3 regions of the Mesorhizobium sp. CA12 genome follow, and region 1 is predicted to be linked to each of the others. Evidence: riboswitches for the same ligand, from Rfam matches in the RefSeq annotation. Region 1 holds a riboswitch; each other region holds the start of a gene.
What was found. Region 1 has a riboswitch for cobalamin ahead of LB520_RS00875 (DUF1636 family protein). Riboswitches for the same ligand answer to the same signal wherever they lie in the genome.
Positions count from the first base shown of each region.

Region 2: it holds a riboswitch for cobalamin, as region 1 does, so the genes downstream of both, LB520_RS18390 (CbtB domain-containing protein) here and LB520_RS00875 (DUF1636 family protein) in region 1, are expected to answer to the same signal.
Region 3: it holds a riboswitch for cobalamin, as region 1 does, so the genes downstream of both, bluB (5,6-dimethylbenzimidazole synthase) here and LB520_RS00875 (DUF1636 family protein) in region 1, are expected to answer to the same signal.

Region 1 is NZ_JAIUHT010000001.1:185,742-189,985, reverse strand. It holds gene LB520_RS00885 (NADH-quinone oxidoreductase subunit A) at 1-51, opposite strand, end outside; gene LB520_RS00880 (winged helix-turn-helix domain-containing protein) at 383-1,582, shown strand; cobalamin riboswitch at 2,092-2,295, shown strand; gene LB520_RS00875 (DUF1636 family protein) at 2,335-2,766, shown strand; gene cobW (cobalamin biosynthesis protein CobW) at 2,763-3,800, shown strand; gene cobN (cobaltochelatase subunit CobN) at 3,817-4,244, shown strand, end outside.
Region 2 is NZ_JAIUHT010000010.1:183,282-187,525, forward strand. It holds gene LB520_RS18375 (dienelactone hydrolase family protein) at 1-647, shown strand, start outside; gene LB520_RS18380 (hypothetical protein) at 662-1,141, opposite strand; gene LB520_RS18385 (CbtA family protein) at 1,394-2,134, opposite strand; gene LB520_RS18390 (CbtB domain-containing protein) at 2,297-2,506, opposite strand; adenosylcobalamin (AdoCbl) riboswitch at 2,498-2,647, opposite strand; gene LB520_RS18395 (histidine phosphatase family protein) at 2,731-3,303, shown strand; gene LB520_RS18400 (hypothetical protein) at 3,978-4,244, opposite strand, start outside.
Region 3 is NZ_JAIUHT010000006.1:107,828-112,071, reverse strand. It holds gene LB520_RS12445 (pirin family protein) at 1-85, opposite strand, end outside; gene LB520_RS12440 (DUF2277 domain-containing protein) at 95-361, opposite strand; gene LB520_RS12435 (exodeoxyribonuclease VII small subunit) at 546-797, opposite strand; gene LB520_RS12430 (histone deacetylase family protein) at 801-1,727, opposite strand; cobalamin riboswitch at 1,843-2,021, shown strand; gene bluB (5,6-dimethylbenzimidazole synthase) at 2,064-2,798, shown strand; gene LB520_RS12420 (hypothetical protein) at 2,804-3,787, opposite strand; gene LB520_RS12415 (TetR/AcrR family transcriptional regulator) at 3,919-4,244, opposite strand, start outside.

The sequences.
Region 1 (4,244 bases):
CACGGCGATGAACAGCACGATAGGCAGGTACGAACTTAGGAGTGCGCTCATGCGGCGACTTTCCTTCGGCGGGGGCAGTTCATTTTGATTACAGCAACGAACTCTAATGCGGAAGCGTGACAGATTAACCGCTGAACCGTTTTAAGGGGCCCATGCTGCAACGCGGCGAGGGTTAGCGCAGCGGTTTCGGTGACGCAAGTCAAACGTTGTTCAAATCGCGGCTCTGGACGCCTTATCGGAAGAAACTGGTCCGATCCGCTCCTGTTTGATTTCCTTCAGATTTTACTCCAGTTTCTCTCCTGACATATCTCCCGCCATTTGCCTGCTAGCATGACAGGAATCACCGGCTAAAAAATCCAACGGACGATCGGGGCGACACCTGATGAAGGACAAGATTTCGCTGGCCATGGCGAGGCGCGTCGCGCTCGGCGCGCAAGGGTTCAACGACCCTCGCCCCGCAGGAGTTCCGGATCGTCGGCACCTCGCCCGGGTGCTTTCGCGAACCGGCCTTCTGCAGATCGATTCCGTGAGCGCGGTGGTGCGGGCGCATTATATGCCGCTCTATTCGCGCCTCGGCCCCTACCCGCTTACGCTGCTCGACAATGCCGCAGTCACCCGCAAGCGCGCCGTGTTCGAATACTGGGCGCATGAGGCGTCGTTCCTGCCCGTGGAGACGTACCCGCTGATGCGCTGGCGCATGCAGCGCGCCGAGCAGGGCGACGAGATGTATCTCGGCCTGGCGAAATGGGGCCGTGAACGCAAGGAAATGATCGACGAGATATATAGAGAGGTCGCCGATCGCGGTCCGATCGCCGCGTCCGACATCGAAGGCCACAAGGGCAATGGCGGCTGGTGGGGCTGGAGCGAGGCCAAGCACGCTTTCGAATGGCTGTTCTGGGCCGGGCGCATCACCACCGCCTACCGCCGCGGCTTCGAACGCTATTACGACCTGCCCGAGCGCGTTTTGCCGCAGGCGGTCCTCGACCTGCCCGTACCCTCGGTCGAGGACGCGCATCGCGAATTGCTGCGCATTTCCGCCCGCGCCCATGGCATCGCCACCTATGGCGACCTGCGCGACTATTTTCGTCTCGCGCCGGGCGACACTAAGGATCGCATCGAGGAACTGGTCGATGCCGGCGAATTGCTGCCGGTGAAGGTCGAAGGTTGGGACAAGACCGCCTATCTCCACAAGGACGCCCGTTTCCCGCGCCGGATAGAGGCGCGCGCCCTGCTCGCCCCTTTCGATCCCGTCGTCTTCGAACGCACCAGGACGAAGAAACTCTTCGATTTCCGCTACCGCATCGAGATCTACACGCCGGCCGAGAAACGCCAATATGGCTACTACGTGCTGCCCTTCCTGCTCGGCGATCGGATCGTCGCCCGCGTCGATCTGAAAGCTGACCGCCCGGCCAGCATCTTGCGCGTCCACGCCGCCTACGCCGAGGCCGGCGCCCCACCCGAAACGGCCGCCCAGCTCTTCGACGAGTTGAAGCAGATGCAGGGCTGGCTCGGCCTGGAGGCGATCGAAGTGACGCCGGCCGGCGACCTCGGGCCGGCGCTGGCCGACATCGCGGTGTCGTAGCTGCGCGTTGACAGGGAGAGTGAACAAAAATAGAACATCCCAACTGTGGTTAGGATCGGTTGCGATGGTTTTCAGGCGCTCGATATGTCTGGTCTTGGCCTACCTGACCTTAGCGTCGCCATCATATGCGACAGGTGCTTACCGAGAGGAATGGGTAGAGGTCACGCGTCCAGTCATTTTCTGTGGCGGCCACATTGCACCCGGTATGCAGCCAAAAGAAGTGACGGCGCTTCTTCTGCGGTGGTTGGAGTTTGGAACGATCGACAAGCAGATCGCAGGCGCCTGTGGCTTATTGCCGGTAGGGCAGCGCTATATAATAGTTCATGAGCCGAAGTTCGACGCCAATCGCTTCGTCTTGATGTGGGAACCGGTTTGCCAGCACGGCTGTTCGTTAAGTATGGCGCCCGTGGCCTCACCGCCTCGCAAACTTGTGGGTCCATACCTCAAACCCATAAAGCCGCCAAAAGGCTGGTACTAAGCCAGTCGTTGACTCCAGCCCCCTGAACCCTCTAAATCCTGACCCAGACGGTCTTCTCCCGGCAAAGGGAGGAGCCAAGAGGGAATGCGGTGCGGGCCAACACCCAAATCCGCGGCTGTCCCCGCAACTGTAAGCGACGAGCCTCTGCCGAAAACCACTGGGATGTTCCCGGGAAGGCGGCATTCAGGGTGACGACCCGCGAGCCAGGAGACCTGCCGTCTGAGACTTTAAGTATCCGAATGCCCGGCGGGTTTTCCGGGCAAGGAGCATGGTTTTGGATCGCAACGGCAGTTTCCCGGCAAACAGTGCGGACATTCCGTCCGAGCCCGATGCTTTGGCTGGCGTCACCGTCATCGTCTGCTCATCCTGCCGCGACGAGACCGGGTCGGATGCGCATCCGCGCGCCGGCGCGCTGCTTGCCGAAGACACGCGTCGGGCTGCTTGCGGCGAAAAGATCGACATCCGTACCGTCGAATGCCTCGGCAACTGCAAGCGCCGGCTAAGCGCCGCGCTGCTGCGCGACGGCTGCTGGAGCTACGTCTTCGGCGATCTGAACACGACCAGCGGCGCCGATCTCGTCGCCGGCGCAAAGCTCTTCGCCACCTCGACCGATGGCCTCATCCCCTGGCGCGGCCGGCCCGATTCTCTCAAGCGCGGCCTGGTTGCCCGCATCCCTCCCCTCGACATGCTGAAGGACCGACCATGAACGCATCCGTTTCCCGCGTGCCCTGCACCGTCGTCACCGGCTTTCTCGGCGCCGGCAAGACGACGCTGATCCGCAACCTGCTCGAAAACGCCAAGGGCAAGCGGCTGGCGATCATCGTCAACGAGTTCGGCGATGTCGGCATCGATGGCGAGATCCTGAAGGGCTGCGGCGTCGACACCTGCCCGGAGGAAAACATCGTCGAGCTCGCCAATGGCTGCATCTGCTGCACCGTCGCCGACGATTTCGTGCCGGCGCTCGACCAGATCCTGTCCCGCACGCCGAAGGTCGACCACATCCTGATCGAGACCTCCGGTCTCGCTCTGCCGAAGCCCTTGGTGCAAGCCTTCCAGTGGCCGACCGTGAAGAGCCGCGTCACCGTCGACGGCGTCATCGCCGTGGTCGACGGCCCGGCGCTGGCCGACGGCCGCGTCGCTTCCGACATGGACGCGCTGAAGGCGCAGCGTGCCGCGGACGATTCGCTCGACCATGACGATCCGGTCGAGGAGGTGTTCGAGGACCAGATCGCCTGCGCCGACCTGATCATCCTGTCGAAGAGCGATTTGATGGATGCGGCGGGCTCTGAGCGCGCCAACGCCGTCATCGGCGAGCATGTGGCGCGCGCCGTGAAAGTCGTGCCGACGTCGCAGGGCAAGGTCGATCCCTCGGTGCTGCTCGGCCTCGGTCTCGCCGTCGAGGACGACATCGAGAACCGCAAGACCCATCACGACGACGAGCTCGACCACGAGCACGACGATTTCGATTCCTTCGTCCTCGACATCCCGTCGATCGCCAATCCCGACGAGCTGGCCAAGCGCGTCGCCCTTGCCGCCGAGCAGGAAAACGTGCTGCGCGTCAAAGGCTTCGTCGAGGTCGGCGGCAAGCCGATGCGGCTCCTGCTGCAGGCCGTCGGCCCGCGCGTCAACCACTATTACGACCGCGCCTGGACGGCTGAGGACGACCGCCGCTCGCGGCTCGTTGTCATCGGCCTCAAGGGGCTGAACCGCCCGGCGATCGAGCGTATCCTCGCCGGCTGAGGCAATCCGGACCGCGATGCACATCCTCGCCACCACATCCGCATCGCTCGACGATCTCGCCGAGCCGATCGACCTCAGGCAGACGCCTGCGGATGTGGTGGCGCTGTCCTTCACCGACAGCGACCTCGCCGGCCTGGCCGCCGCCTGGAAGGCGGATGCGGAGCGGCTGCCGTCGATGCGGCTTGCGGCGCTGCGCGACCTTCGCCACCCGATGTCGGTGGACCTGTGGATCGACAGCGTCGCCCGCCACGCCAGGGTCATCCTCGTCCGCATCCTCGGCGGCTATGACTGGTGGCGCTACGGCTGTGACCAGCTCGCCGCGGTGGCGCGCGAACGCGGCATCAAGCTGGCATTGCTGCCCGGCGAAAGCCATGACGAAGACCTGCGGCTGGTCGAAGGCTCGACCCTGCCGCGCGCCGAATTGGACGCCCTGCTCGGCTATTT
Region 2 (4,244 bases), on a different contig from region 1:
TGCCCGAGCTCAACGCGATCGGCCAGGCGACGCCGAAGGGAAAGCGGATGGCTGCTATTGTACTCTTTCACTCGGCGCTGGGCCTTCGGGCGGTGGAGCATCAAGCTGCTGAGCGCATGCGAAACACGGGGTACGATGTTGTGACGCCGGACCTCTACGCAGGGCTGACTGCGGCATCGGTCGACGACGGGCTTGACTTGATGAGCCATGTTGGGTGGGAAACCATCTGCGACCGCGCCAGGGTGGCGCTCCTCCAGACTTCTCCAGACGCGGTGCTCGCTGGCCATTCCATGGGAGCTGGCGTGATCAGTGCCGTTTGGTCAGAACGAGTCGCTGCCGCCGGCATTGTGCTGCTGCATGGCCTTGCTGATATTCCCAGCAATGTTCGCCGACACGTCCCGGTCGCGGTCCACGTCGCCGACCCAGATGCATTTGCTCAGCCAGAACAAGTTGCCGACTGGTCGGCGTCGGCGAAGCGCTGCCACGTCAGGGCAGAAATTTTCACCTATCCGGGGATCGGCCATTTCTACACCGATCAAGCGCTGCCGGATTACGATGCGTCCGCAGCCGAGCTGACATGGTTGCGCGTTCAGGCTTTCCTGAAAACGATCGCACGCAAGACCGGGAGCGGTTCGGTGATTCCGTGAAACGCTGAACCGTTCTAAGCAGCGCCGGCTCGCGGAGCGGGTGAACGGAAAATCGACCATGCGGCGGCGCCGAACGCCGCCACCATGGCGAGGATCACCGCAAGGCTCGGCAAGTGGAAGAAGATGTCGCGCCATCTGGGCTCGACGACCGCGCCGGTGCTGAAGGCCTCGCCGCTATACTGGCACAGGATCCACGACGCGCCGCTACGCACCATCTCGGCATCGATGTCCGAGATCAGCGCCTTCGCCTCGCGCCCGGCCGCGGGCATCATCGCCATATGGGCGAGCAGCGCCTTGGCGGTGGCGAGATAGGCGTGGCTGCATTCGTTGAACGGGCTTTCCTCGTCGCCGAGGCTGCCCGGCATCAGGCCCCAGAGGCAATAGGTGAATTGCAGATTGCCGTGATTGTAGAGCCGCCGGAAGGTCGGGTCGGTCGCGGTCTGGCGCTGGGCGAGGTCGAGGATCTCGCCGCGATAGCGCGCGATGACGGCCATCTGGCCGTGGGTCAGGCTGGGGATCTGGATGCCGGGAGGGGGCGGGGCCGAGGATCCGCCATGCGCTTGCGCGGATGTGGCGGCCAGAAATGCGAGCAGCGCCGCAACCGAGCAATTCCAGGAAACGTGTGCGGCGGTTTTCCGTCCGGAATTGCGAGAAAACGAAAGACCAAACTGGCTCTGCGGTCGTACCGACCGTTGAGCCGCGTTGGCCGCCAGGGCGCAGAACCGTGGCGGCCAACGCATCGGATTTCAGGCGAAGCGGCGTGCCGGGCCGCGCTGGTCGCGCACCGCGACCACGCGTTCGGCAACCGCGCCGAAGCCGAGCCCGACGACGGTCCACAGCACCAGCTGGATGCCGAGCGAGGCGACGCGGAATTGCCACAGCACCGTCGCCGAGAAGTTCTCCGGCACCTCGTTGATGTCGGGCAGCGCCGCCTTCACCAAAGCGAAGACGACGAGGAAGGCGAGGCCCGCGACGATCGAGGCGTTCCAGGCGCCGAGCCGGTTCCACAGCCGCTGCGCCAGGCCGACCGCCGCTATCATAGCCGCGATCGAGACGACGATCATGATGAAGAACAACTCGGTGCGGTAGCCGATGGTCTCGGCGTTGCCCACCGCCGGCGGGCTGGCCGGGTATTTGAGGCCGGGCACCACGATCACGGCCAGGAAGCCGAGCGCCGCGATCAGCGCCGAGGTGCCGCGCGGTCCGAGCGAGCCCAGCCGGCCATAGGCGTAGGCGAAGACCAGCGAGAACAGCCCGCCAAGCGCGGCGCCATAGATCAGCACGCCGGTTGCCAGGCCGATGCCGGCTTGCGTGGTGCGGCTGACCATCTCGGGCTCCGGCGCCCCGCCGGCGGCCTGGGCCTGCTGTTCCTCGAAGGCGATCGCCTTGTCGACCTGCGGCTCGCCATAGACGCGGGCGAAGGCGAACGCCAGAATCCCGGCGACCAGCCCGACAAGCATGCCGCGCAGCAAAAGTTTTCCAACCATGTCACCAATCCCTCCAAGCAATTCCAGGAAAAGTGCGTAGCGGTTTTCCGTCCGGAATTGCGTTAAGCCAACCAAGCAATTCCAGGAAAAGTGCGCAGCGGTTTTCCGTCCGGAATTGCGTTGGATCAGAATCGAAAGCGGGTTCAGCGATGCTGAACCGCTTTAGTGGCAGGGGAAGCCGAGCAGGTGGCGGCCGTCATGCACGAACTCGTGCACATAGGTGCCGCGGATCAGCGAGGTCGCGCCTTCTTCCGCGCCGACGAAATAGATCGCCAGCATCAAAAGCAGCCCGCCGAGGACGGCCCAGGGCAGAAGCTCGCGGACCGGAATCGCAACCGGGCCGTAGCTGGGGGCGAAGGTGGTGTCGGACATATTGACCTCCCTTGGGATACTGCGTCCCGTTGATCGAGTGCTGCGGAATAAGGCCTGACTTTCGGCTGGTGCCGATCACAGTGGCGCGACCGTGCCGGACTCGCACCGGCTTCCAATCCCGTATAGCATTAAGACACTTGTCAGTACTTCGTTCGCCTGTCAACGACATGTAATGGCGGCACGACTTCGTGAGGCCTGTTTTTCGCTGGGGCACGGAGTTTTTCATGCTTGTCCGCCTGACGATGATCGCAAGCGGAGCGACGGCCGGCATGCGCAAGGGCCGCTTTCCGAACGATGAGCCGCCGGAGCCGCGCGCCCTCGATCGCGCCGGCGCGCTGGCCGCTTCGCTGCGTCGCGCCGACCGTGTCTGGACAAGCCCGGCGCTGGCCGCGCGGCGGACGGCCGAGGCGCTCGGCCTTGACGCGGCGATCGAGCCGCTGCTTGCCGAGCAGGATTTCGCACACTGGGCCGGCAAAAGTTTCGAGGAGGTGCAGGCCGAGGATCCGGAAGGCATGGCGGCCTGGTTCGCCGACGCAGACGCGGCGCCCCATGGGGGTGAATCGCTCGCCGACGTCGCCCGGCGGGGTGCTGCGCTGATGGAGCGGCTGGCCGGCGAAAGCGGTCACATCGTCACGGTAACGCATGCCGTGCCGATCCGCGCCGCCATGGCGCATGTGCTCGGCGCGCCGCTTTCCTCAGTCTGGAAGATCGACATCGAGCCGCTGTCGCTCACCGAGTTCCGCAGCGACGGCCGCCGCTGGGTGCTGCGCGCGAGCGGCATCACTGTCGCCGGCTGAACAGTCGGGGACTATTAGCCCCCGCGCGCGAACGGCACGATACGCAGCCAGCAGACGGTCAGGGAAACGGTCGACGCGACGGTGAGGCGGCGCCGATCCGAAGGCTAAAAGTCCGGTTTAACATCGGGCAATTTTATATCGGACTGATAGAACCAGCGTCTCGTCCACTCAAAGGGCCCCTCACAAATTGCCTTTAGCGGTCTATAATTCGGTGATTCAACCCAAATGTTACAGCGATACCACTGCCCGTCGCTTTTGAGCGTCTTGTCAAATTGAAAGACAATTGTCTGGACTCTGCCTATCGTGGCGTTGTAGAGGCGATGACAATTACTGTTAATCAGTGACCCATCTTCGTTTTTCGGCACGGCTTGCTTCGGGGGGATTCTCTTTGCGATCCACCGTCCGTAGGGTTTGTCTCGTGAATACTCCATGTCGGCGGTGTAGATCAGTTCCCGATGAACAAACTGGGCATGGTCACCAAATCTATGGAACCGGGATGTCATCTGAATAAGCGGAAGCTTAATGATCCGCTCATTCGCTTCCTGGAGGGGCGTGCATTCAGCATTCTGTTCTTCTGGACGTAAATTAGACCCTTGGGAGGCCACACATGTCACGGGAGGGCAGATCAGGCAGGCGGAAAGAACGGCAACACCAAAGATTCTGCTCATCACGTTCTACCGGTAGAGGTGTGGGTATCTGGCCTTCTCAGCCTGGCAATTGCTCCCTCTCTGAGCCGCTATAGCAAATGCTCTTTCATAGGTACGTATAGCCTTCTTGAACTTAGAGGACTTGGGCGTCAGGTGTTTGTCTATCCCATCGTACAAGAGGACAGGAACAGCTATCATAGCTTTTCCATCTTCATTTAGCCTCAGCGCCGGGCATTTTTTCATCACACCGACGAGGTTGCCGGCGATTGTAGCGGCCAAATTTAACTTGGTGTC
Region 3 (4,244 bases), on a different contig from region 1:
TGGCGTTCGGAACGACCATCAGCTCGATCTGGTCGCAGGCGAAGGCATCGCCGGGTTCAGGATCGTTTCCCGGAAAGAAGCTCATGTCGGATCCTCAGGCGAAACGCAGCGCCGACCTGGCCTTCGCCTTGGCAGCTTCTTCCTCGCGGTTGCGCGGTTCCTGATTGGTTTCGAGCGAATCGATCAATTCGCGCGCGACAGCGGCGATCGCCTCGACGGCATGGTAAAAGGCATGCTCGTTGCGCTTGGACGGCTTGGTCGAGCCGCTAAGCTTGCGCACGAATTGCAGCGCTGCGTCATGCACTTCGTCATTGGTCGCCGGCGGCTCGAAATTGGCCAAGGTCTTGATGTTGCGGCACATGGCTTGAACTCCTTACCTGCTTTCTTTGCCCTTACCCGGTCTGAGATCATCCGCTGAGGTGTTGAGATTCAGGTCAGGCCGAGCCGAAAATGGTGGTTTCCGAGAACCGGAGCGGAGCGTACTTGAAGTACGTGAGCACCGGAAGTTGCCATTTGCAGGCCGGCCTCACCTGAATATCAACACCTCAGTCGGCGTCCAGCGGTTCAGTTCCCATCGGCTTGCCGTCGCGCGACAGCCTGATCTTCTCGACCTTGTCCTCGGCCGCTTTCAGCAGCCGGTCGCAATGCGCCTTCAGCGCCTCGCCGCGCTCATAGATCTTGATCGACTGGTCGAGCGGGACGTCGCCGCGCTCAAGATCATCGACGATCTTCTCCAGCGCGTCGAGCGCCTGTTCGAAGCTCATCGCCTTGACGTCCTCATTGCCTTCCAATGCCATACCCTATCCCTTCATCAGCCGCCCGACATGGGCGGCGACTGAAAATGCCAGTCCCTGCAGATCGTAGCCGCCTTCCAGCAGGCTGACGAGCCTGTTGGAGCTGTGGCGCCCGGCGCGCTCCATCAACTGGCCGGTCGCCCAATCGAAATCGTCCTCGGTCAGGTTGATCTCGGCCAACGGGTCGCGATGGTGCGCATCGAAGCCGGCGGAAATGATGATCAGGTCTGGCGCGAACGCGTCGATCGAGGGCAGCACGCGCGACAGGAAGGCGTCGCGGAAGAGATCGCTCCCGGTCTGCGGCGCCAGCGGCGCGTTGACGATGTTGCCGGCGCCAGTCTCGTTCTTCCCGCCGGTGCCCGGGTAAAGCGGCATCTGGTGCGTCGAGCAATAGAGCACCGATGGGTCGTCCCAGAAGATGTCTTGCGTGCCATTGCCATGATGAACGTCCCAGTCGACGATGGCGACACGCTCGGCCTGGTGCTTCTTCTGCGCGTAACGGGCGGCGATCGCCGCCGTGTTGAATAGGCAGAAGCCCATTGCCGTGGTCTTTTCGGCATGATGTCCAGGCGGACGCGCTGCGACGAAGACGTTTGCCGCACGGCCCTCGAAGACGTCGTCCACCGCCGCGTTGGCACCGCCGATCGCCGTCACCACGGCCTGCCAGCTTTTCGGGCTGGCGCTGGTATCGGCATCGATCGACACGATCCCGCTCTCAGGGATCGCCCCGCGCACGCGCTCGACGAACTCCTCCGGGTGCGCATAGAGGATGGTTTTCTCGTCGCCTTCCGGCGCCTTGACGCGGTCGAGCGCCGAAAACGCCTCGTCGTCGAGCACGCGCTCGATGGCGCGCAGGCGGTCGGGCCGCTCGGGATGGCCGGGCGGCGTAAGGTGTTCGAGGAAGATCGGGTGCGTATAGAGACGGGTGGCCATGGCGCCTAATCTAGGGACCTGGCGGCCGAATGACCATGTTTGGCAGGCCGAATGGCTGGGGAAATCGCGTCTTGCCGTGTCGCTAACGCCATTGGCGCGGCCCAAGCTTCGCTGTAAGGTCGCATCGCTGCCAGGTGCCCGCGACGCGGGAGAATCGGGAACACGGTTGAACTCCGTGGCGTGCCCAACACTGTAAGGGGGACCGCGCCGGCACACGCCACTGTCGAAGACGGGAAGGCGCCGGATGCGGGACGATCCCGAGCCAGAAGACCGGCCCGGCAGACATGGTTTTCCGCTTGGTCAGGCGGGGGACTGCTTGTCGCAAGGGGAAAAGCGATGACGGCAGCAGCGATCGCCGCGAGCGGCGACGACTTTGACCAATTGGCACGCGACGCGGTCTACCGGGCCATGTTCACCAGGCGCGACGTGCGCAGCCATTTCGTCCCCGACGATCTCGATGACAATGTGCTGGCCCGGCTCATCACCGCCGCGCATCACGCCCCGTCGGTCGGCTATATGCAGCCGTGGAATTTCATCGTCATCCGCGACGCCGAGCGGCGCAGACAAGTGCGCGACCTGTTCCTCGCCGCGCGCGAGCAGGAGTTGCCGGCGATCGAGGCGGAACGGCAGGCGCTCTACCGCAAGCTGAAACTCGAGGGCATCTGCGAAAGCGCGCTCAACCTGTGCATCACCTGCGACCGGCAGCGCTCGAAGGACTCGCCTCTCGGACGCTGGCACAATCCGGAGATGGATCTCTACAGCACAGTCTGCGCGGTGCAGAATTTCTGGCTGGCGGCGCGGGCGGAGGGTGTCGGCGTCGGTTGGGTAAGCATCATCGAGACCGAAGCGCTGAAGCGGCTTCTCGCGATCCCGGAGCATGTCACGCCGATCGCCTATCTGTGCGTCGGCCGCGTCTCGGCCTTCGCGCCGAAGCCGGACCTTGAAGCGCATGGCTGGGGCAAGCGCCTGCCGCTGCCCGAACTGGTCATGAGCGAGACTTTTCGCGGCGCCGGCGAAGCGCCGCTTAAATCGGCAATCGCAAAGCTCGGCGCCGGGCCGTCGAAACCCTGACCTGATCAAGCCGCTCGGGGCGTGTCCCAACGCGAGCCGCCGCCGAAAGAGCCCAGCGCCTTGTCGCGCAGTTCCCTGAATTTGGACGAGGTCTCCGCGAGCCGCCGGTCCCATTCGGGATTGGGCGCCTGGCCTTCGATGGCTTCGAAATAGACCTGCATCAGCGAGGCGATGGCGAAGGGCTCAATGAAGGCTGCCTTGAAGGCCCAGGCAAAGACGATGGCCAGCACGAAAGCCCAGCCGGCAAGCTGGCCCGGCATGACCCACAGAATGGCGGCCGCAGGCGCTAGCATCAACAGGAAGATGACGAAGGACACGCCCCACATGATCGCCGCCAGCCAGACGGCGTTCTTGACCATGTGCTTGCCGTTCTGCGCGTAGAGCACCACGCCTTGCCGCGCCGTCTCGAAAGGCGAGCTCGAATTGATGCGGATGTTGTAGCCGAGGATGATCTCGTCGACATAGGTCAGCGACAGGCGGATCACCGTGTTGATGAAGCTGACGATGCCGCTCAGGCCCGGAATGGGCAGGAAGGCGGCGATGCCGCCGATCAGGCCGGTGATGGCTCGGATGGCGCCCTTGACCAGCTGGTCGACGACGAAAAGGATGTTGGCCTCGGCAAAACGCTGGGTGACCACTTCCTTCGCGTAGGCGATCTGGCCCTGGCCGTCGGGGACATCTTGGCCGTCGATCAGATGCACCATGACGGCGATATGGCCCGCTTTCAACACATAGAGGATGTATTCGCGGATCCAGTAGACGGCGATCGAGACGACCCCGAAGCCGACCACGCCACCCCACAGCGCGAAGGACATCGGGCCGTCGGGATCGGTGGAGATGTGGCCGACGCCGTAGCCGACGCTAGCGCCGGTACCGGTCGCCATGATGTAGGCGACCGTGATGCCGAAATAGACGATCATGCGAAAGACGATGAACGGCCATGTCCGCATCATGATCGACACGGACCGGCCAATGCTGAAGTCCCACATGGCCCCGACTCCCCATATCCTAAGAGTTGGCGGAGGAGGATGCGCTTGCCCCGGCGATTGTCAATCGCGGCAGGGTTGCGCCGGCCCGAAACCGGTGCACAAGCCGGTGGCTCGGTTACCCGAGCGTGCCGTCAAGGCTTCTTGCGCAAGCCTTCGAGCAACTGCTTGAAGGCCGCGATCGCTTTTTTCGAGGTCGCCTCGGGGTCCGTCGAATTGGCGATGCGCTGCGCGGCCTGGCTGCTGGCGCCATTGATCAGCCGTGAGGTCGTCTCGGGATCAAGCTCCGGAACGACCTCGCCCTCTTCCTGCAGCCTGGTCAGATGGTTGGTCATCGAGGCGGTGCAGGCGCTGGCATTCGGCCACTGCGCGGGGTCGCCGAGCACCGCCGGGCCGTCGCGGAACATGATGCGCTGGATTTCCGGCTCCAGCGCCATCTCGATATAGGTGGTGCATTCGT